Regions from separate parts of the Kluyvera sp. CHPC 1.2972 genome, predicted to be linked through region 3. Evidence: predicted binding sites of a transcription regulator. Region 3 holds the regulator's gene; each other region holds the start of a gene.

Region 1 (6,682 bases), on a different contig from region 3:
CAAGGAGATCCTCGGTATTCACTGCTTTGGCGAGCGAGCGGCCGAAATTATTCATATCGGCCAGGCGATTATGGAGCAGAAAGGTGGTGGTAACACCATTGAGTACTTCGTTAACACCACCTTTAACTACCCAACCATGGCGGAAGCCTATCGGGTAGCGGCGCTAAACGGCTTAAACCGCCTGTTTTAACGCGTTGTCAAAATGGCCGTCCATCGTTTCGCGGACGGCCTCTGCCAGCTGCTCATAGCGGCCGCGTAGAGGCGAACCCGGGCGATAGACCAGGCCAACGGTGCGGCGTGGTTCCGGCTTAATGCACGGCAGGTACACAACGCCATCGCGTTGGCGTTCCTGCGGCACGGCTAGCGCTGGCAGCAGCGTAATCCCGCTTCCCGCCGCCACCATATTGCGCAGCGTTTCCAGGCTGGTTGCGCGGAAATGCGTATCTTCATCCGCACCCGCCTCAAAGCAGAAGCCCATCGCCTGGTCACGCAGGCAGTGCCCGTCTTCCAGCATCAGCAGCTTCTCACCGGCAAGATCCGACATCGGCACGCGATCGCGCTCCGCCCATGGGTGATCGGCATAGATCGCCAGCATCATCGGCTCGTCGAACAGCGGCACCTCAATAAAGGCTTCACTCTCTTTCACCAGCGCCAGAATCGCACAGTCCAGCTTACCGCTGTCGAGCTGCGCCAGCAGTTGATGGGTCTGCGCTTCATGCAGGTACATTTCGAGCTTCGGGAAGGTCTGGTGCAGCATGGGAATAATATGAGGCAGCAGATACGGGCCAACGGTTGGGATCAGGCCGATATGCAACGGGCCGGACATCGTCTCCCCCTGCTGACTTGCCATCTCCTTCAGCACTTTGACCTCGCGTAACACGGTACGCGCCTGGTCCACCAGCAGCAGCCCCGCCTGGGTGAACAGCACTTTGCGGCTGGTTCGCTCCAGCAGCATGACGCCCAGTTCATCTTCCAGCTTACGAATCTGCCCACTCAGGGTTGGCTGACTGACATGGCAGGAATCTGCCGCCCGGCGGAAGTGCCGGTGTTCAGCTAACGCCACCAGGTATTCAAGATCACGAATATTCATTATTCATCCTCCATCGCCACGATAGTTCATGGCGATAGATAGAATAGCAATGAATGATTATCCCTATCAAGCGTTCTGTTCAATAATACAGCACAGAAACAGGTGACCCTTGTTTAACCCTTGAAGTCGTCACACTGATTCGGAGTTTCTCTCAAACTCGACAAATAAAGCCAACATGAACGTTTGCGGGCCCCGTGCCCGCTTTTTTTTGGCCGTAAAAAACCCGGCGTCGCTGCGCTCGGCCGGGCTACATGCTCCCCTCGCCCTGTGGGAGAGGGACTGGGGCGCAGAGGATTAACCCAAGCGCGTCTTCGCGTCGCTAATCGCCTGCGCCACCTGCTTCGGCGACACGCCGCCTTTTGCTGCACGCTTATCAAGGCAGGATTGCAGCGACAGAATTGGGTAAACATCGTCGCCAATCACCGCGCTGAATTTTTGCAGATCAGCCAGCGCCAGATCCTCCAGCGGTTTGCCCTGAGCAATGGCTTCGACCACCGCTTCGCCCACGATATGGTGCGCTTCACGGAACGGAACGCCTTTCGCCACCAGATAATCCGCCAGTTCGGTGGCGTTCGCATAACCCTGCTGCGCCGCTTCCTGGCAACGTGGACGCTTCACCTGAATACCGTCCAGCACCAGCGCCGCCATATGCAAGCAGTCCATCCAGGTATCGAGCGCATCGAATACGCCCTCTTTGTCTTCCTGCATATCTTTGTTGTAGGCCAGCGGCAGACCTTTCAAGGTCATCATCATGCCGGTCAGCGCACCCTGTACGCGACCACACTTACCGCGGATAAGCTCGAGCGCATCCGGGTTTTTCTTCTGCGGCATCAGGGAGGAACCTGAAGTCACGCGGTCAGACAGCTCAACAAAGCCCGCTTCACCGGTATTAAAGAAGATCAGATCTTCAGCAAAGCGCGACAGGTGCACCATGCCGATGGACGCATCAGACAGCAGTTCCAGCACGTGGTCACGGTCAGACACGCTGTCCAGGCTGTTACGGGTGGCAGACGCAAAGCCCAGCCAGCCTGCCAGCTGTTCACGGTCGATTTCATAGGCGGTACCCGCCAGCGCGCCGCAGCCCAGCGGGCTCACGTCCAGACGCTTGAGGGTATCCTGCAGACGGCTTTCGTCACGCGCCAGCATCTCAACGTAGGCCAGGCACCAGTGCGCGAAGGTCACCGGCTGCGCACGTTGCAGGTGCGTATAGCCCGGCATCACCGCATCCTGGTTGGCCTGCGCGGTATCGACTAGCGCGCTTTGCAGCTGGCGAATAGCCGTCAGCAGCTCAGCAACGGTATCTTTGCACCACAGTTTGAGGTCGGTCGCGACCTGGTCGTTACGGCTACGGCCGGTGTGCAGCTTTTTACCCAACTGGCCCACTTTGTCGATAAGCTTGCCTTCTACCCAGCTATGGATATCTTCAGCATCGCTTTGCAGAATCTGCTGCGGGTTTGCCCGCACTTCTTCCAGCAGCACGCCCAGCGCGGCTTCCAGTTGAGATTGCTCTTCCGCCGTCAGAACGCCGACCGTCACCAGCGCTTTGGACCAGGCAACAGAGCCAACGATATCCTGCTCCGCCAGGCGATAGTCAAAGCGTAAAGAGTCGTTGAACTGTTTGAACCGCTGATCCGCTGCCTGAGTAAAACGCCCACCCCAAAGTGCCATAACATGCTTCCTTAAATTCGTTTATTTATGCCGGGTAGTCTCCGGCCTGAAAACAACCCTCACCCCGGCCCTCTCCCTGAGGGGAGAGGGTTAGGGTGAGGGGAAAATCACTTAAGCCAGAATACGCGTGCCAATCGGTGTGCCGTTAAACAGCGCCGGCAGTTGCTCCGCGTGACGCCATGAGGCGATATCCACCGGGCGGCCCAGGGTACGTGCCGCATCAAGCGCCGCGTTCACCTTCACAATCATCCCGTCGGTAATAATGCCCTGCTCGATCAACTGTTCTGCCTTCGCTGCGGTCATTTCCGCGATACGCTGGCCTTTACCGTCGAGAATGCCGCTCACGTCGGAGAGCAGAATCAGGTCTGCGCCAAGCGTAGCCGCCAGCGCGGTTGCCGCCTGGTCAGCGTTGACGTTCATCAGTTGCCCTTCGGCGGTCACGCCGATAGAGCTCACCACAGGCAGGAAACCACCTTCCAGCAGCAGATTAATCAGTTTAGGCGAACCCGGCTGCGCCAGACCCACGTGGCCCAACTCTTCATCCAGTTTGCTCACCTGCACGCTGTCGCCGTCGCCGAGGAACAGGCCAACGGAGGCGATATCATGCTTCTTCGCCCATGCCAGCAGCGTTTTGTTGGCGGTACCCGCCAGCGCGCCGGTAATAATGTCGATTTGATCGGCAGGCGTGACGCGCAGACCATTTTTCTTTTTCACCGGCAGGTTGAGCTGTTTCATCAGCTCATCCACTACGCAGCCGCCGCCGTGGACAATCACCAGCGGGCGCTGATGCGACTCGCGGTAGTTCACCAGTGCGGTAAACAGACGCTCCAGCGCCTCTTCGCTATCCAGTAACACACCGCCCAGTTTGATAATTAATGGATTCATCGTCATCACACCTTAAATAAGAGACTGCGTCTCAGCGAAGCCGAAACGGATATTGGCGCACTGCACGGCCTGTGCGGCAGCGCCTTTCAATAGGTTGTCTTCGGTCGCCACAACGATCAGGTGCTCGCCCTGCACGGCAAAACCGATATCGCAGAACGGCAGGCCGACCACGTTTTTCAGTGCCGGAACGCCCTTCTCGTATAAACGTACCATCGGCTTGTCACCGTAGGCCTGTTGTAAGGTTTCTGCCACCTGCGCGTAGGTCACGCCCGGCTTCAGACGACAGGTAATCGTCTCCAGAATACCGCGCGGGAAGTTGCCCAGATGCGGGGTGAAAATCACCTCTGTGCCCAGGTGGCTGGCGATTTCTGGCTGATGGCGATGAGTGAACACGCCGTACGGCTGCAGGCTCACTTCGCAGAAGCTATTGGAGATAGCGGCTTTGCGCCCGGCACCGCTCACGCCGGAAGTGGCGTTGATCACTGGCCACTGGTTGAGATCCAGGAGATCGGCATCAATCAGGGGTTTCAGGGAAAGCTGCGCCGCCGTCGGGTAACAGCCCGGCACCGCAATCAGGTTCGCCTCTTTCAACGCCTCGGCGCTCCACTCGGCCAGGCCGTACACCGCCTGCGCCAGCAGCTCAGGGTGCTGATGGATAAAGCCGTAGTATTTTTCATAGAAGGCGCCGTCGTTGACGCGGAACGCACCGGAAAGGTCGAATACTACGCAGCCTGCCGCGAGGAACTGCGGGGCCAAATCGTGACTCACTTCGTGGGCGGTCGCCAGGAACACCACATCAACACCGGCGCTGAATTCGCTGATGTCGGACATCGGCTGCAGCGGCAGATCGACAATCCCTTTCAGCTGTGGATGCAAATCGGAGATTAACTTTCCTGCATCATTGCTTTGCGCTGAGACCGTCAAAGCGGTTATGTTCATATGAGGATGGCGATTTACATAGGTCACAAGCTCTGCGCCAGCGTAACCGCTCGCGCCCACAATCAGCGTATTCAACATCGGGGCTGCTCACCTTCTTATGTCTGTTTGCCTGATTAAGCGTTTTCTATTCACCCTACCGTTGGTGGGTTTTCTTACGCCTAATGATAATGTATTTTTATTCACAAATACTGCATGAATATTGATACTATCATGACCCGAGGTGTGTCAACAATGAAAAACAATTTACCCCCATTTATCGAGATTTACCGTGCGTTGATCGGCACTCCTTCCATCAGCGCAACCGAAGAAGCGCTCGATCAGAGCAATGCGTCTTTAATCACTCTGCTTGCTGACTGGTTTGCCTCGTTAGGCTTCAACGTTGAGGTGCAGCCGGTTCCCGGCACGCGCAATAAATTCAACCTGCTGGCCAGCACCGGACACGGCGCGGGCGGGCTACTGCTGGCCGGTCATACTGATACCGTACCATTCGACGACGGGCGCTGGACCCGTGACCCGTTTACCCTCACCGAGCATGACAACAAGCTCTACGGTCTGGGCACCGCCGACATGAAAGGCTTCTTCGCCTTTATTCTGGATGCGCTGCGTGATGTTGACGTGACGACGCTGAAAAAGCCGCTCTATATCCTGGCCACCGCCGATGAAGAGACCAGCATGGCGGGGGCTCGCTACTTCTCCGAATCCACCGAACTGCGCCCGGACTGCGCCATCATCGGTGAACCCACCTCACTGCAGCCGGTGCGCGCGCATAAAGGTCATATGTCGAACGCCATCCGCGTGATGGGCCAGTCCGGCCACTCCAGCGATCCGGCGCGCGGCGTCAATGCCATTGAGATCATGCATGACGCGATTGGCCGCGTGATGCAGCTGCGCGACTCACTGAAAGAGCGCTATCACTACGACGCGTTCACCGTGCCGTATCCAACGCTCAACCTCGGCAGCCTTCACGGCGGTGACGCCTCTAACCGCATCTGCGCCTGTTGCGAACTGCACATGGACATCCGTCCGTTGCCGGGCATGACCTTGAACGATCTGAACGGCCTGCTCGACGAAGCCCTTGAGCCGGTCAGCGCGCAGTGGCCGGGCCGTCTGACCATTAGCGAACTGCATCCGCCGATTCCAGGCTACGAATGCCCGCCGGATCACCAGTTGGTTCAGGTGCTGGAAAAACTGCTCGGTACCAGGACCGAAGTGGTGAACTACTGCACCGAAGCGCCGTTTATCCAGACCTTGTGTCCAACCATCGTCCTGGGTCCAGGCTCAATTAACCAGGCGCACCAGCCGGACGAATATCTGGAAACGCGCTTTATTAAGCCGACGCGCGAGTTAATTACCCAGGTCGTGCATCACTTCTGCTGGCACTAATGAATTTTGCCCGGGGGCACCATGCTTACCGGGCCTACCCCACCTGTGGGCCGGATAAGCGCAGCGCCATCCGGCACCTTTCCGCCCCCGCGTTCCCGCGATCTCCTTCACATTTTCATAAGCATTTCTTATCTGGCACGATGCGAATTAACTTTCATAAATTGCCGCGATTTATTCGTTTGCTGAAGCGATTTCGCAGCAATTGACGTACGGGTTTTTACGTGGCTTTATAAAAGAGGTGTCTTTATCTCGCCCTTACGTTCCAGGGGTTGGGATATAACAAAATAAAATGAGATGGGGTGTCTGGGTTAATGAACGAACAATATTCCGCGTTGCGTAGTAATGTCAGTATGCTCGGTAAAGTGCTAGGCGATACCATCAAGGATGCGCTTGGTGAGAACATTCTTGACCGTGTAGAAACGATCCGTAAGTTGTCCAAATCTTCTCGTGCGGGCAATGAAGCCAATCGCCAAGAGCTGCTCACCACGCTGCAGAACCTGTCCAACGATGAGCTGCTGCCGGTCGCGCGCGCGTTCAGTCAGTTCCTGAACCTGGCCAACACCGCCGAGCAGTACCATAGCATTTCGCCGAAAGGCGAAGCGGCAAGCAACCCGGAAGTGATTGCTCGTACCCTGCGTAAACTCAAAGACCAACCCGATCTCAACGAAACGATCATCAAAAAAGCCGTTGAATCCCTGTCGCTGGAGCTGGTGCTCA
Region 2 (6,682 bases), on a different contig from region 3:
AAGTGTGCGCTAAATCAGCAGGGCGGCAGAATCATGATAAAAAGTACTGGTATGGTATCGCGAATTTACGTATAACAACTGAAAATTGAAACATTGTTTTATTCGTGGAGTCATCATGATTATTGGCAACATCCATCACCTTCAGTCCTGGCTGCCGGAAGAGCTGCGTCAGGCTATTATCCACCTTATGGCGAACGTTACCGATGCTACCCCGGAAGGGAAATATGACATCGACGGCAACCGCCTGTTCTATATGATCTCTGAGAACATGACCGAACCGTTTGCCGATCGTCGTGCGGAGTATCATGCACGTTATCTGGATATCCAGGTAGTGCTGAAAGGGCAGGAAGGGATGGCGTTCAGCACCCAACCTGCGGGCGAACCGGACACCGACTGGCTGGCGGATAAAGACATCGCGTTTCTGCCGGAAGGCGTGCAGGAAAAGATGGTGGTGATGAGCGAAGGTGACTTCGTGGTCTTCTATCCGGGTGAAGTCCACAAGCCGCTGTGCGCGGTGGGGCAGCCTGCGAAAGTGCGTAAAGCGGTTGTGAAACTTCTGGTCGAATGATGAACGGTAGCCCGGACGAGGTGCGATAGCGCCGACTCCGGGGTTTTCCCGGCGTCGCTGCGCTCGGCCGGGCTACATTGTGAGTTTATTTGCTTAGCGTTGCGACCATCACCGCTTTGATGGTGTGCATCCGGTTTTCTGCCTGATCGAACACAATGCTGGCCGGAGATTCAAAGACCTCATCGGTCACTTCCATTCCGCCGTGCATGCCGTACTCAGCGGCCATTTTCTTACCTACGGTCGTCTGGTCATCATGGAACGCAGGCAGGCAGTGCAGGAATTTTACCTGCGGGTTGCCGGTCAGCTTCATCATGGTGCTATTCACCTGATAGCCGCGCAGCAGCGCAATACGCTCCGCCCACTTCTCTTTGGCTTCGCCCATCGATACCCACACGTCGGTGTAGATAAAGTCCGCATCCTTCACGCCTGCAGCAATATCTTCCGTCAGGGTAACGTTGCCGCCGTTTTTCTGCGCCAGCGCTTTGCACTCTGCGACCAGGCTCGCTTCAGGCCAGCATTCCTGTGGTGCCATCAGACGCAGATCGAGACCGGTTAACGCTGCGGCTTCCAGCATCGAGTTGCCCATGTTGTTACGCGCATCGCCGGCATAAACCAGCGTCATTTCGTTGAACGCTTTGCCCGGCAGGTGTTCCTGCATGGTCAGCAGATCGGCCAACAGCTGGGTTGGGTGGAACTCATCGGTCAGGCCGTTCCACACCGGCACGCCGGAGTACTCGGCCAGCGTTTCCACCACTTCCTGACCGTAGCCACGGTACTGGATGCCGTCGTACATACGGCCCAGCACGCGAGCGGTGTCTTTAATCGATTCTTTGTGGCCAATCTGGCTGCCGCTGGATCCAAGATAAGTGACGCGAGCGCCCTGATCGTATGCGGCAACTTCGAAAGAGCATCGTGTGCGGGTTGAGTCTTTTTCGAAGATGAGCGCGATGTTTTTACCGGTCAGGTTCGGCGACTCCGTGCCGCTTTTTTTATCCGCTTTTAGCTTTGCTGCGAGCTGCAGCAGGGTGGTGATTTCTGCAGGGGTAAAATCGAGTAATTTTAAGAAGTTCTTTTTATACAGAGTAGACATAATTCCCTCACCTGGCTCAAGCCACTTATTGAATTAAAATTCACTTTATATGGATGAATATTCATTTGCAACCCCAATAACAAATCTTTATCGGAAAGGTGGAGGCAATGGCAACGGTATGTGACAATAAGAGTATCAGCCACATTATGAGGAACGAGCCATGGCAAACCCTGAACATCTGGAAGAACAGCGCGAAGAGACCCGTCTGATCATTGAAGAACTGCTGGAAGACGGCAGCGATCCTGATGCGCTGTACACCATCGAACATCACCTCTCCGCGGACGATTTCGAAAGTCTGGAGAAAGCGGCGGTAGAAGCGTTCAAGCTGGGCTACGAAGTGACGGAACCGGAAGAGCTGGAAGTGGAAGAAGGCGACACCGTGATCTGCTGCGATATCCTGAGCGAAAGTGCGCTGAACGCAGAGCTTATCGACGCGCAGGTTGAACAGCTGATGAACCTGGCTGAGAAGTTCGAAGTGGAATACGACGGTTGGGGAACTTACTACGAAGACCCGAACGGCGAAGAGGGTGATGACGACGACGAAGATTTTGTCGACGAAGAAGACGACGGCGTACGTCACTAAGTCATCACATTACCTACGGCAGCACCCGCTGCCGTAGGGCAAGGATTTCGGTATGGATTACCCGCAAATACTCTCCCCGGTTCTCAACTTCCTGCATTGCAAAACGCCTCAGGCATGGCTCGATAAAGCCCGCGATCCGGCCAATCTCCCTTTGCTGCTGACCGATCATTTAGTGTGCGAGCTAAAGGCGGCGCAAACCGCGATGCTGCTGGTGCGTAAATATGTGGCGGATAAAGAGGGGGCGCAGGCGCTGCTCGAATGGCTGAAACCCTATGAAGCTTTTACCTTTCGCGAGGGCGTTGAGCCAGATTTTACCGCGCTGCATAAGCAGATGGGGAAAAGCGCGATGCCGCAGACCGACGACCCGTGGGGACGGCAGCTTATCGATAGCATGGTGCTGCTGATAAAAGAGGAGCTACACCACTTCTCGCAGGTGCGCGAAGCGATGCTAAACCGCAATATCCCGTACGTGAAAATCACCGCCAGCCGCTATGCCAAAGGGATGCTCAAAGCGGTGCGTACTCATGAACCGCTTACCCTGATTGATAAGCTGATTTGTGGGGCGTACATCGAAGCCCGTTCCTGCGAACGCTTTGCTGCGCTGGCGCCGTATCTGGATGACGATCTGCAGGCGTTTTACCTGTCACTGCTACGTTCAGAAGCGCGGCACTATCAAGACTACCTGACGCTGGCGCAGCAAATCGCCGATGGCGATATCAGCGAACGGGTGCGTTTCTTCGGTGAAGTGGAAGCGTCGCTCATCACCTCGCCGGACGACGAGTTCCGCTTCCACAGCGGTGTGCCAGTGTAATGGTTAGAAGAACGGAAGCGTAGGGGCTGCTCCACGGGAGATCCGGGCGAAGATCCCGGTGTCCAGAGGACGTTCATCGTTGGTTAAGTCCAGTGCATTGAGCGAACCTGACACGCTGGTATGGTTTGCCTGGTAGCGTATAAGGCGTATTTTCAGCCAAGGATAGGCCAGCCCCAGCGTTATCAGGGAACCAAACGTCAAAAGCAGTAAATTGGTCGCGATGCCGAAAAAGGTGAGCGATGAGTGAAAACGGATGTCGTCGCCGAGGATGAGGTTATTGAACGCATAGTTGCGTAATGCAGAGAAAACATAGGCGGATGCAAGTAATATCCCTACGATATAGAGTAGGTAGACTAATGTGAACATGCCCATATAACCGTCCAGCGAGCCTGATAATAGACGGTGGAACGATGTGATAATTATTCTGCTAATGACTAATATGAATGGGATAAGAATAACCATTGAAATAATGGAAATGATAACGCATTTTGATGTTTTGATATTCAAATTAAATTTGTTAATCCCAAATGATGCATTCTTAGCAAATAGCTCTATCCAGTAGCGATACACAATTCCGTTCACGACGGCGATGACAATTAAGCCTAAAACAACGCAGCAGACAATCAGCGTTATAACGGCATCGATGCTTGATGGTGGCCCTATCAGGCGAACATAGCCGTTAAATAGGCCCAAGAGTAATAAAATGGTGACAATGGGGATGCCCATCATAACCCACCACACCCGTAACATTGAGCATTGGAACCCAAAACGGACGTTGTTCAGCGTGGTCATTGCCGCATGGTAGCTCAGACTCTTCACCATCATAAAAGGATAGAACAGCATGCACACCCAAGGGGCGAACACCACCTCTGCTGAATGGGTAATGGCTAATTCTATAAAACAGAGTGCCGCGATAATAATAGAAATAACGAGCCAACTGATGAAAATAGATCCGCCGCTGGCGTGATAGTTAAATCTGGCACCGTTGAGCTCCATGTTTTCGTAGAGATAACGACGGCTGCGGACAAATGCCCAGGGTAGAAAAATACCGCAGGTTATCATTGATAAAATAACATTAACCAAACAAATGATAAAAAATGAAGAGCCTTTTCCATAAAAAGTAAAGGCGTGAGTTTCTCTATTCTCTTTAGCGAAAGAGGGCGACATAAAACATCCTTGTTATTACGGTGGGGATAAAATAGAAAGTTCTTTATACAGGAAATGGTAAGAAATAAGAACTCAATGACTTATTTTCAGAATGATGCCCGATGGCACATATTCTATGGGAAAAAATGGTGAATCAGGCCAGCGGCGCGTGCCGCCGGCCTGATTCACCTGATGCTTTTCAGTCGGGATGCCGTAGGACAGAAACGCCCCTGTACAAGTCAGAGGGATTTTAACATCCGCACTTCACAGTCGACGTGCCCGGTGCAGCCCAGCGGCTCGGCGATGTGCTCGAACCCCAGGTGTTCATAAAGGCGGATGGCCTCGGTCAGAAACGCCGTGGTCTCGAGATAGCACTGTTTAAAGCCCTGCTCGCGGGCGTGCTCAAGCGCCATCAGCGCCAGCTTTTTCGCCAGCCCCTGACCGCGTACGCTCGGCAGGAAATACATCTTTTGCAGCTCGCAAATTTCCGGCTCGCTACAGCCTAACGGCGCCACGCCGCCGCCGCCCACTACCTGACCATTCTGCTCAACCACCCAGTAGGCCGCGCCCGGCTGGCTGTATACCTGAAACAGCTCGTCCAGATTGGGGTCGGCCACCGTGTAGCCTTTATCGGCGGTCAGGCCGTGCTCAGCGGAGACCTGGCGGATAACGTGGGCGATAGCGGCGTTGTCGCTGGCCGTAAGGCGACGCAGCGTTGCAGAGACAGGGGTAATGACACTCATAGCGAACTCATGACGTAAACGTGGAACATATGCAGTTAATAACACTGCGGGGAGGGGGAGTGCAAGCGAGGATAATTCAGGAGGGTGGAACCGTACTGTCGATAACCCGGAGTCGGCGCTGACGCGCCTCATCCGGGCTACTCGAAACCGTAGGCCGGATAAGCGTAGCGCCATCCGGCAAACGTACAGGCACGATTTTTACAGCGCGGCGATGACCGCCTGCTGCTCAATCAGCTTCGCTTTCGCTTCTGCGTAACCGTCCAGCTTCTCACGCTCTTTAGCAATCACCGCTTCTGGTGCACGCGCAACGAAACCTTCGTTGGAGAGCTTGCCTTCGATACGGGCAATCTCGCCTTCGATTTTCGCCACTTCTTTTGCCAGACGCGCCAGCTCATCTTCTTTGTTGATGAGGCCAGCCATCGGGATCAGCAGCTCGGCGCCGTCGATGATTTTGGTCACGGAGACCGGACCTTTGTCATCGGCTGGCAGCACGGTGATGCTTTCCAGACGGGCCAGGTTCAGCAGGAAGCTACGGTTGTCGTTCACACGACGCATCGCGTCAGCGCTGCAACCACGCAGCAGCAGCTCCAGCGGTTTACCCGGGGCGATGTTCATTTCCGCACGGATGTTACGTACAGCAACGATCGCCTGCTTCAGCCACTCGGTATCGGCCAGCGCGGCTTCATCAACCTGCGCGGCGTTATATTCCGGGAACGGCTGCAGCATGATGGTGTCTGCGGTGTTGCCACAAATCACTTTCACGCGCTGCCAGATGGTTTCGGTGATGAATGGAATGATCGGGTGCGCCAGGCGCAGCAGACCTTCCAGCACGGTGACCAGCGTATTGCGGGTGCCGCGCAGTTCAGACTCGGAACCACCGGTCATTACCGGCTTAGTCAGCTCCAGATACCAGTCACAGAACTGGTTCCAGGTGAACTCGTACAGGATGCCTGCAGCGATGTCGAAGCGGAAGTTATCCAGCGCTTCGCGGTACGCTTTAACGGTCTGGTTGAATTCAGCCAGGATCCAGCGGTCTGCCAGAGACAGGGTCATTTCGCCGCCGTTGAAGCCGCAATCCTGATCTTCGGTGTTCATCAGCACGAAGCGGCTGGCGTTCCACAGCTTGTTACAGAAGTTACGGTAACCTTCCAGACGTTTCATATCCCAGTTGATGTCGCGGCCGGTAGAGGCCAGCGCTGCCAGGGTGAAACGCAGGGCGTCGGTGCCGTGTGGCTCAATGCCGTCCGGGAACTGTTTTTCGGTACGTTTGGCAATTTTCTCAGCCAGCTGTGGCTGCATCATGTTGCCGGTGCGTTTCTCCAGCAGGTCAGCCAGGGAGATACCGTCGACCATATCCAGCGGGTCGATAACGTTACCTTTGGACTTGGACATCTTCTGGCCTTCGTCGTCACGAATCAGACCGGTCATGTAGACGGTCTTGAACGGAACCTGCGGCTTGCCGTTTTCATCTTTGATGAAATGCATGGTCATCATGATCATGCGGGCAATCCAGAAGAAGATGATGTCGAAGCCGGAAACCATCACGCTGGTTGGGTGGAACTGACGCAGCGCGTCGGTGTTTTCCGGCCAGCCCAGGGTAGAGAAGGTCCACAGTGCGGAGGAGAACCAGGTATCCAGAACGTCTTCGTCCTGACGCAGGGCAACGTCGGCGCCGAGGTTGTTTTCCTGACGCACTTCATCTTCGGTACGGCCAACGTAGACGTTGCCGTCGTTGTCATAC
Region 3 (6,682 bases):
GTAAAACGCTGGTGCGTAACGCAGCAGAAACCATGAAGAAAGTCTCCATGGAGCTCGGCGGCAACGCGCCGTACATCGTCTTTGAAGACGCGGATATTGACGCCGCCGTTCAGGGGGCTATCGCCAATAAGTTCCGCAACGCCGGACAGGTGTGCGTGAGCGTTAACCGTTTTTATATTCACGACAGCGTGTATGAGCGCTTCGTCAGCCAGCTTGCCGCCGCTGTGAAGGCACTGAAAGTGGGGAACGGGCTGGATGACGGCGTGATCGTGGGGCCATTGATTGAGGCTGCTGCGGTTAAAAAAGTGCGCGAACATGTTGAGGATGCTGTCGCGAAAGGGGCCAAAGTGCTGGCTGGTGGGCAGCCGCATGCGCTGGGCGGTAACTTCTGGCAGCCGACGGTGCTGGGCGACTGTCAGGAAAAAATGCTGCTGGCGCAGGAGGAGACATTTGGTCCGCTGGCGGCCTGCTTCCGTTTTAGCGATGAAGATGAAGTTATTCAGCGCGCGAATAATACACCTTACGGCCTGGCAGCCTATTTCTACACCCAGAACCTGTCGCGCGTCTTCCGCGTCGCGCAGGCGCTGGAGAGCGGTATGATCGGCATTAACGAATGTGTCGTTTCAACCGAGCTGGGGCCGTTTGGCGGCGTGAAGGAGTCGGGGCTTGGGCGCGAAGGTTCAGTGCTGGGGCTAGAAGAGTACCTCGAGGTGAAAACGCTGCACATTGGGGGACTTTAGTCTGTTGAATGGGAGAGAGGGCGTAAGATGAAAATCTATACTTTTGATTTTGACGAGATAGAGGATCAGGGCGATTTTTATCGGGAATTCGCCCGTCTTTTTGCCCTCGATCGTGAGTCGATTCGCGATCTGGATGCGCTCTGGAACGTGGTGACTGGCAATGTAATACCGCTGCCGCTGGAGATTGAATTCCTGCACATGGACGATAAGCAGCGCCGACGCTATGGTGCGCTGATTCTGCTATTTGATGAAGCAGAAGAAGAGCTGGAAGGGATGCTGCGCTTTAACGTTCAGCGCGGGTAAAAAAAAGCCCTCGCCGAAAGGCGAGGGCAAGTCGTCGGACAAGACGACGAGGGTTTATTTGTACAGTTCAGCCGTAGCGTGCGAGCTGTCGCCGGTACGGGCTTCGATAATGCGGTAGCTGCTAGCGCCTTCTTTTTCTGCTTTTGCGGCTAACTGGCTACGCATATCCATTGGGTCGCTACCTATCTGTGAAACGGAAACGGTGCCCATGGACTGTAGGTTCTGTGCCTGGTCTGCGCTCACCTGATGTACTGCGGCGCTTGCGCCGAAAGAGAGTACGGATGCCAGACCAAGGGATGCGATGATAATTGCGCTTTTCATATACTTTACTCCTCACCTTATTGTGCAGCGGTGAGAGGATGCTGATGCTTATTCCTGGGACCGCTGGGGATATTCTTTACTCAATACCGACGTACTGCGTCTTATTTATACAGTTCAGCCGTTGCATGCCAGCGATCGCCGGTACGCGCTTCAATGATGCGGTAAGACGATGCACCTTGTTCTTCCGCTTTCTTGTTCAGCATCTCATGCATATCCATCGGGGTTGAACCGACGGAACCGATGGAAACGGTGCCGATTGACTGACGGGTTTGTGCCTGGTCGCTGTTGATAGAATCAGCGGCGAAAGCGCCAAACGAGATAACGGATAGGATGCTCAGAGCGGCAACGGTAGTTTTGATTTTCATGATACTCACCTCGTCGAATTTTTTTGGAAGGCCTTTGTTTTGTGACCCTCATCACGAAATTAAGTATACACTAATCACATGAAATATTAATACCCCGCTAATTGTTTCTCGTGTAATTACTTGTCAGGAATCGTCATTTTTAGAACATATACGTATAAAAAAACGCATATTTTGGCAAAGTCGTCGGCTAATAATGCGTAAAATCAAAAAGATAGGATAATTTGATGTTTTGTGCGCTTAAGTCGAGATATATTCACTACATCTATGTGAATGCACAAAGAATCGCACTAAATGTTAACGGAACGGCAGTGAAAACGGCGGGGCGTTGGCGGGAAAACAGACTCCTCCGGAGAAACCAGAGGAGTATCGCGAGGGATTACAGTTCCTGTTCGAACAGAACCTGAATGGCCTCGTAGAGATCTTTAACAGTGAAACCCCGAGCAGGCGTGGTGAAGATCGTGTCATCACCGGCAATGCTGCCAAGAATGCCTTCCGCTTTGCCCAGCGAGTCCAGCAGACGCGCGATCAGCTGCGCCGCACCAGGGCTGGTATGAATGACGACGACAGCGTCGTTGTAGTCAATATCCAGAACCAGGTTCTTCAGCGGGCTGGAGGTGGTCGGCACGCCCAGCTCAGCAGGCAGGCAGTAAACCATCTCCATTTTGGCGTTGCGGGTACGCACTGCGCCAAACTTTGTCAGCATACGGGAGACTTTGGACTGGTTGATATTATCGAAGCCTTCTTCCTGCAATGCCTGAACAATTTCGCCCTGAGAGCTAAATTTTTCTTCTTTCAGTAATGCTTTAAAGGCTTTAACTAATTCTTCTTGTTTAGTGGAACTTCGCATAAGTCACCTGACTATGGTGGTGAAATTAACATTATTATGCATATAGGTGAATTTTTATGCAAAACAATTTATCCCAAGGGGCTAGGCCAAATAGAGAAAGGCGGGATTTTAGCAAAAATTAGACCTAAGAAACATGCCTATATCACGGGATCCAAATAAGTTAAAAGTAAATGAATTGTTATTAAATTGCTGTTGTTTTACGCAACATGCTGAGTATATTGTAATCGATAGTTGATGAAAGTTTGGTTTCGTAGATAGACCTTTTTCTGGGAGTAGTGCGGTAACGCCAGCAATGCTGCTGGAGGCGCCGCATTCTGTAAGCAATTATATTGTAATTATTTACCTTGTGAATTAAGGTCGCCGCAACGGAGTAACAACAGGTATCTCTTGCGTCGGTTATGCGGTCCACGACAGGTTATTACCTGAATGTCATTAACCATAATAAGGAGTTTAGGATGAAAGTCGCAGTCCTTGGTGCCGCCGGCGGTATTGGCCAGGCGCTTGCCCTACTACTAAAGACCCAACTGCCTTCAGGTTCAGAACTCTCCCTCTATGATATTGCCCCCGTCACGCCTGGCGTGGCTGTCGATCTCAGCCATATTCCGACTGATGTGAACATCAAAGGTTTCTCTGGTGAAGATGCGACGCCTGCGCTGGAAGGGGCGGATGTTGTCCTGATCTCTGCTGGGGTGGCTCGTAAACCCGGTATGGATCGCTCCGATCTGTTTAACGTTAACGCCGGGATTGTCAAAAACCTGGTGCAACAAATCGCAAAAACCGCGCCTAAAGCCTGCATTGGTATCATTACCAACCCGGTCAACACCACCGTGGCGATCGCCGCCGAGGTGCTGAAGAAGGCGGGCGTGTACGACAAAAATAAACTGTTCGGCGTGACCACGCTGGATATCATCCGCTCCAATACCTTCGTCGCTGAACTGAAAGGTAAAAAATGCGGCGATGTCGAAGTCCCGGTTATCGGTGGCCACTCCGGCGTCACGATTCTTCCTTTATTGTCGCAAATCCCAGGGGGCAGTTTCTCCGAGCAGGAAGTGAATGACCTGACGAAGCGTATCCAGAATGCGGGTACCGAAGTGGTGGAAGCAAAAGCCGGTGGCGGGTCAGCCACGCTCTCTATGGGCCAGGCTGCAGCGCGCTTTGGGCTGTCTCTGGTTCGCGCCTTGCAGGGCGAGAAAGGGGTGGTTGAGTGCGCCTATGTTGAAGGTGACGGCGAATACGCTCGTTTCTTCTCACAGCCGCTGCTGCTCGGCAAAAACGGGATTGAAGAACGTCAGTCTATTGGCAAACTGAGCGCTTACGAGCAGCAGGCGCTGGAAGGGATGCTGGATACGCTGAGAAAAGATATTCAGCTTGGCGAAGATTTTATTAATAAATAAAACCTGAGCGTGGAATAGAACAAAGGGGCCGATGGCCCCTTTGCATTTGGTCGTTTAGTTCGACGCCGGATATTCCTGAATCGTCACCTGCATCGTCAACTTCTTATCATCACGCATAACCACTACTGGGATCACTGAACCTGGGCGGATCTCCGCGACCTGGTCCATGGTCTCCAGTGCGGAAACCGCCGGTTTACCGTTCACCGAGATAATTACGTCGTTGTTCTGAATGCCTGCCTGCGCGGCCGGGCCGTCCGGGGCGATTTCGTTAACCACAATCCCCTGAATCTGATCGATACCGCCGCCCTGCGCGCGCAGCGGCGCAATTTCACGACCGCTAATGCCGATAAAGCCGCGGATCACGCGACCGTCACGGATGAGCTTATCCATAATTTTGGTCGCCAGCTGGAATGGGATCGCAAAGCTCAGCCCTTCCGGCGTCTCGCCGTCGTTGCTCTTATCGAAAGAGAGGGTGTTGATACCCATCAGTTCGCCCAGCGAGTTCACCAGCGCGCCGCCGGAGTTACCGTGGTTGATGGAGGCATCGGTTTGCAGAAAGTTCTGTCGGCCGCTTGGGTTCAGGCCAATACGACCAGTGGCGCTGATAATCCCCTGGGTGATGGTCTGACCGAGGTTATACGGGTTGCCGATAGCCAGCACTACGTCGCCGATGTGCGGTACGCGGGTGGGGTTAATCGGGATCACCGGCAGGCCACCGGTGGCGTTAATTTTGAGTACCGCGAGGTCGGTCAGGCTATCGGAGCCAACCAGCAGCGCTTCAAACACCCGGCCGTCCTGCAGCGCGACGATAATCTGGTCCGCATCGTTGATCACGTGTTTGTTGGTAATGATGTACCCGCGCTGATCCATAATCACACCGGAACCGAGCGTTTTAATCTCCAGCTGGCTGTGGGTGCTGCTGTTCAGGCTGCGGTTATAGACGTTAACCACCGCAGGCGCGGCGCGGCGCACCGCCGGATTATAGCTGGCGGGCGTTTCATCCGTGCTGCTAAAGCGCTGAGTGGCTAATGGATTCCACTGACGCAAAGAGGGGACGGTCACAATCAATATACCGCCAACCAGTAAACCTAGTGCGACGGAACGTAAGAGCTTTAGAAGCATGATACAAGCATCGTTGATGAAGAAACTGAGCGAAGCATACCACGAGTTTACCGGACATACATTGCATGCTATGTCCGGTTTCCGAGGATTAGCGCATAAGCAGGTAGATGCTCTCGTTGCCGCGCATAACGTTGAGTGCAATCACCGCCGGTTTGGTTTCCAGCACCTTACGCAGCTCGGCAATCGATTCGGTCTGCTGGCGGTTAATACCGATGATCACGTCATCTTTATGCAGACCTACCTGAGCGGCCGGGCTACCTTTCTCGACGTTGGAAATCACCACCCCTTTGGTGCCGCTTTTCGCCTGACCATCGCTCAGGGTTGCCCCTTCCAGCGCTGGGATAATTAGCTGTGCACTGGCGGTGGATGAGGTGCTCTTATCCAGCGTGACTTCGACTTCCAGCGGTTTGCCGTCGCGCAACAGACCCAGTTTCACTTTCGAGCCTGGTTCAGTTGTGGCAATACGGGAACGCAGTTCGGCGAAGCTGTTCAGCGGTTTACCGTTCAGGCTGGTGATCACGTCACCGGACTTAATCCCGGCTTTGGCTGAGCCGGAGTTTGGCAGCACTTCACTGACGAAGGCGCCGCGCTGCACGTCAAGATTAAACGCTTTCGCGATATCGGCGGTCATTTCCATACCGCGGATGCCGAGCAGGCCGCGTTTGATTTCACCAAACTGAATCAGCTGCTGTGCCAGGGTTTGCGCCATATTGCTCGGGATGGCAAAGCCGATACCGATGCTACCGCCGCCAGGCGCCAGAATAGCGGTGTTGATGCCAATCAGCTCGCCGTTCAGGTTGAGCAGCGCGCCGCCGGAGTTACCGCGGTTAATGGCGGCATCGGTCTGAATAAAGTTTTCCAGCCCTTCAAGGTTCAGGCCGCTGCGGCCCAGCGCCGAGACAATCCCGGAGGTCACGGTCTGACCGAGACCAAACGGGTTACCGACGGCGACGGCGAAATCGCCCACGCGCAGCTTGTCGGAGTCGGCGATGGTAATTTGCGTCAGGTGACTGGCTTTCTGGATTTGTAGCAGGGCGATATCGCTCTGGTCGTCGCTGCCGATAAGCTTGGCTTCAAATTCACGGCCATCGTTAAGCTGGACGCTGATCTTCTGTGCGTCGCTCACCACATGGTTGTTGGTCAGCACATAGCCTTTGATGGCATCAATGATGACCCCGGAGCCCAGCCCTTCAAACTGCTGTGTGGGTTCATTTGCCGGGTTACTGCCGTCATCGCCAAAGAATTTCTTCAGCTCATCCGGAACCTGCTGATTCACCGGCGCGGTGCCCTCTACCTTCACGCTCACCACGGCGGGCAGCACTTTCTCCAGCATCGGCGCGAGGCTTGGCAGGGCGCCCTGGCCTGGAACCTGCGTCGGCAGCGAAGCCAGTACCGGAGCCGGTACGGCGAGTGATAACCCGATGCTTAACGCCAGTGCACTTAACAGTAAAGTCGATTTCTTCATTGATGCTGGCCCTCATGACCCTGTATGCAAGGACAATACTTCCCGAAAAGACTGATGTTATTGAAGTAAATATAGTCGGCGTGAGCAGAAGAGGACGGGCGCAAATGATGCGCCCGTGAAATATT

Evidence for each region. The regulator ArgR, encoded in region 3, controls arginine synthesis, uptake and breakdown. The targets are predictions, from matches to a motif close to ANTGAATAAAAATACANT.
Region 1: the regulator ArgR is predicted to act here: its motif matches at 4,749-4,766, upstream of argC (N-acetyl-gamma-glutamyl-phosphate reductase).
Region 2: the regulator ArgR is predicted to act here: its motif matches at 1,686-1,703, upstream of argF (ornithine carbamoyltransferase).

What each region holds. Positions count from the first base shown of each region.
Region 1 covers NZ_JAPKIB010000013.1:6,807-13,488, forward strand. Annotated here, with positions in the region: gene sthA (Si-specific NAD(P)(+) transhydrogenase) at 1-190, shown strand, start outside; gene oxyR (DNA-binding transcriptional regulator OxyR) at 173-1,090, opposite strand; gene argH (argininosuccinate lyase) at 1,385-2,758, opposite strand; gene argB (acetylglutamate kinase) at 2,870-3,643, opposite strand; gene argC (N-acetyl-gamma-glutamyl-phosphate reductase) at 3,656-4,660, opposite strand; gene argE (acetylornithine deacetylase) at 4,814-5,965, shown strand; gene ppc (phosphoenolpyruvate carboxylase) at 6,277-6,682, shown strand, end outside.
Region 2 covers NZ_JAPKIB010000011.1:39,465-46,146, reverse strand. Annotated here, with positions in the region: gene V6944_RS16475 (YhcH/YjgK/YiaL family protein) at 116-568, shown strand; gene argF (ornithine carbamoyltransferase) at 654-1,658, opposite strand; gene rraB (ribonuclease E inhibitor RraB) at 1,819-2,241, shown strand; gene miaE (tRNA isopentenyl-2-thiomethyl-A-37 hydroxylase MiaE) at 2,294-3,052, shown strand; gene V6944_RS16455 (YjgN family protein) at 3,056-4,219, opposite strand; gene V6944_RS16450 (GNAT family N-acetyltransferase) at 4,438-4,941, opposite strand; gene V6944_RS16445 (valine--tRNA ligase) at 5,140-6,682, opposite strand, start outside.
Region 3 covers NZ_JAPKIB010000004.1:35,822-42,503, forward strand. Annotated here, with positions in the region: gene V6944_RS08430 (NAD-dependent succinate-semialdehyde dehydrogenase) at 1-740, shown strand, start outside; gene V6944_RS08435 (barstar family protein) at 768-1,043, shown strand; gene yhcN-B (DUF1471 family stress response protein YhcN-B) at 1,098-1,364, opposite strand; gene yhcN (peroxide/acid stress response protein YhcN) at 1,466-1,729, opposite strand; gene argR (transcriptional regulator ArgR) at 2,106-2,576, opposite strand; gene mdh (malate dehydrogenase) at 3,032-3,970, shown strand; gene degS (outer membrane-stress sensor serine endopeptidase DegS) at 4,025-5,092, opposite strand; gene degQ (serine endoprotease DegQ) at 5,181-6,557, opposite strand.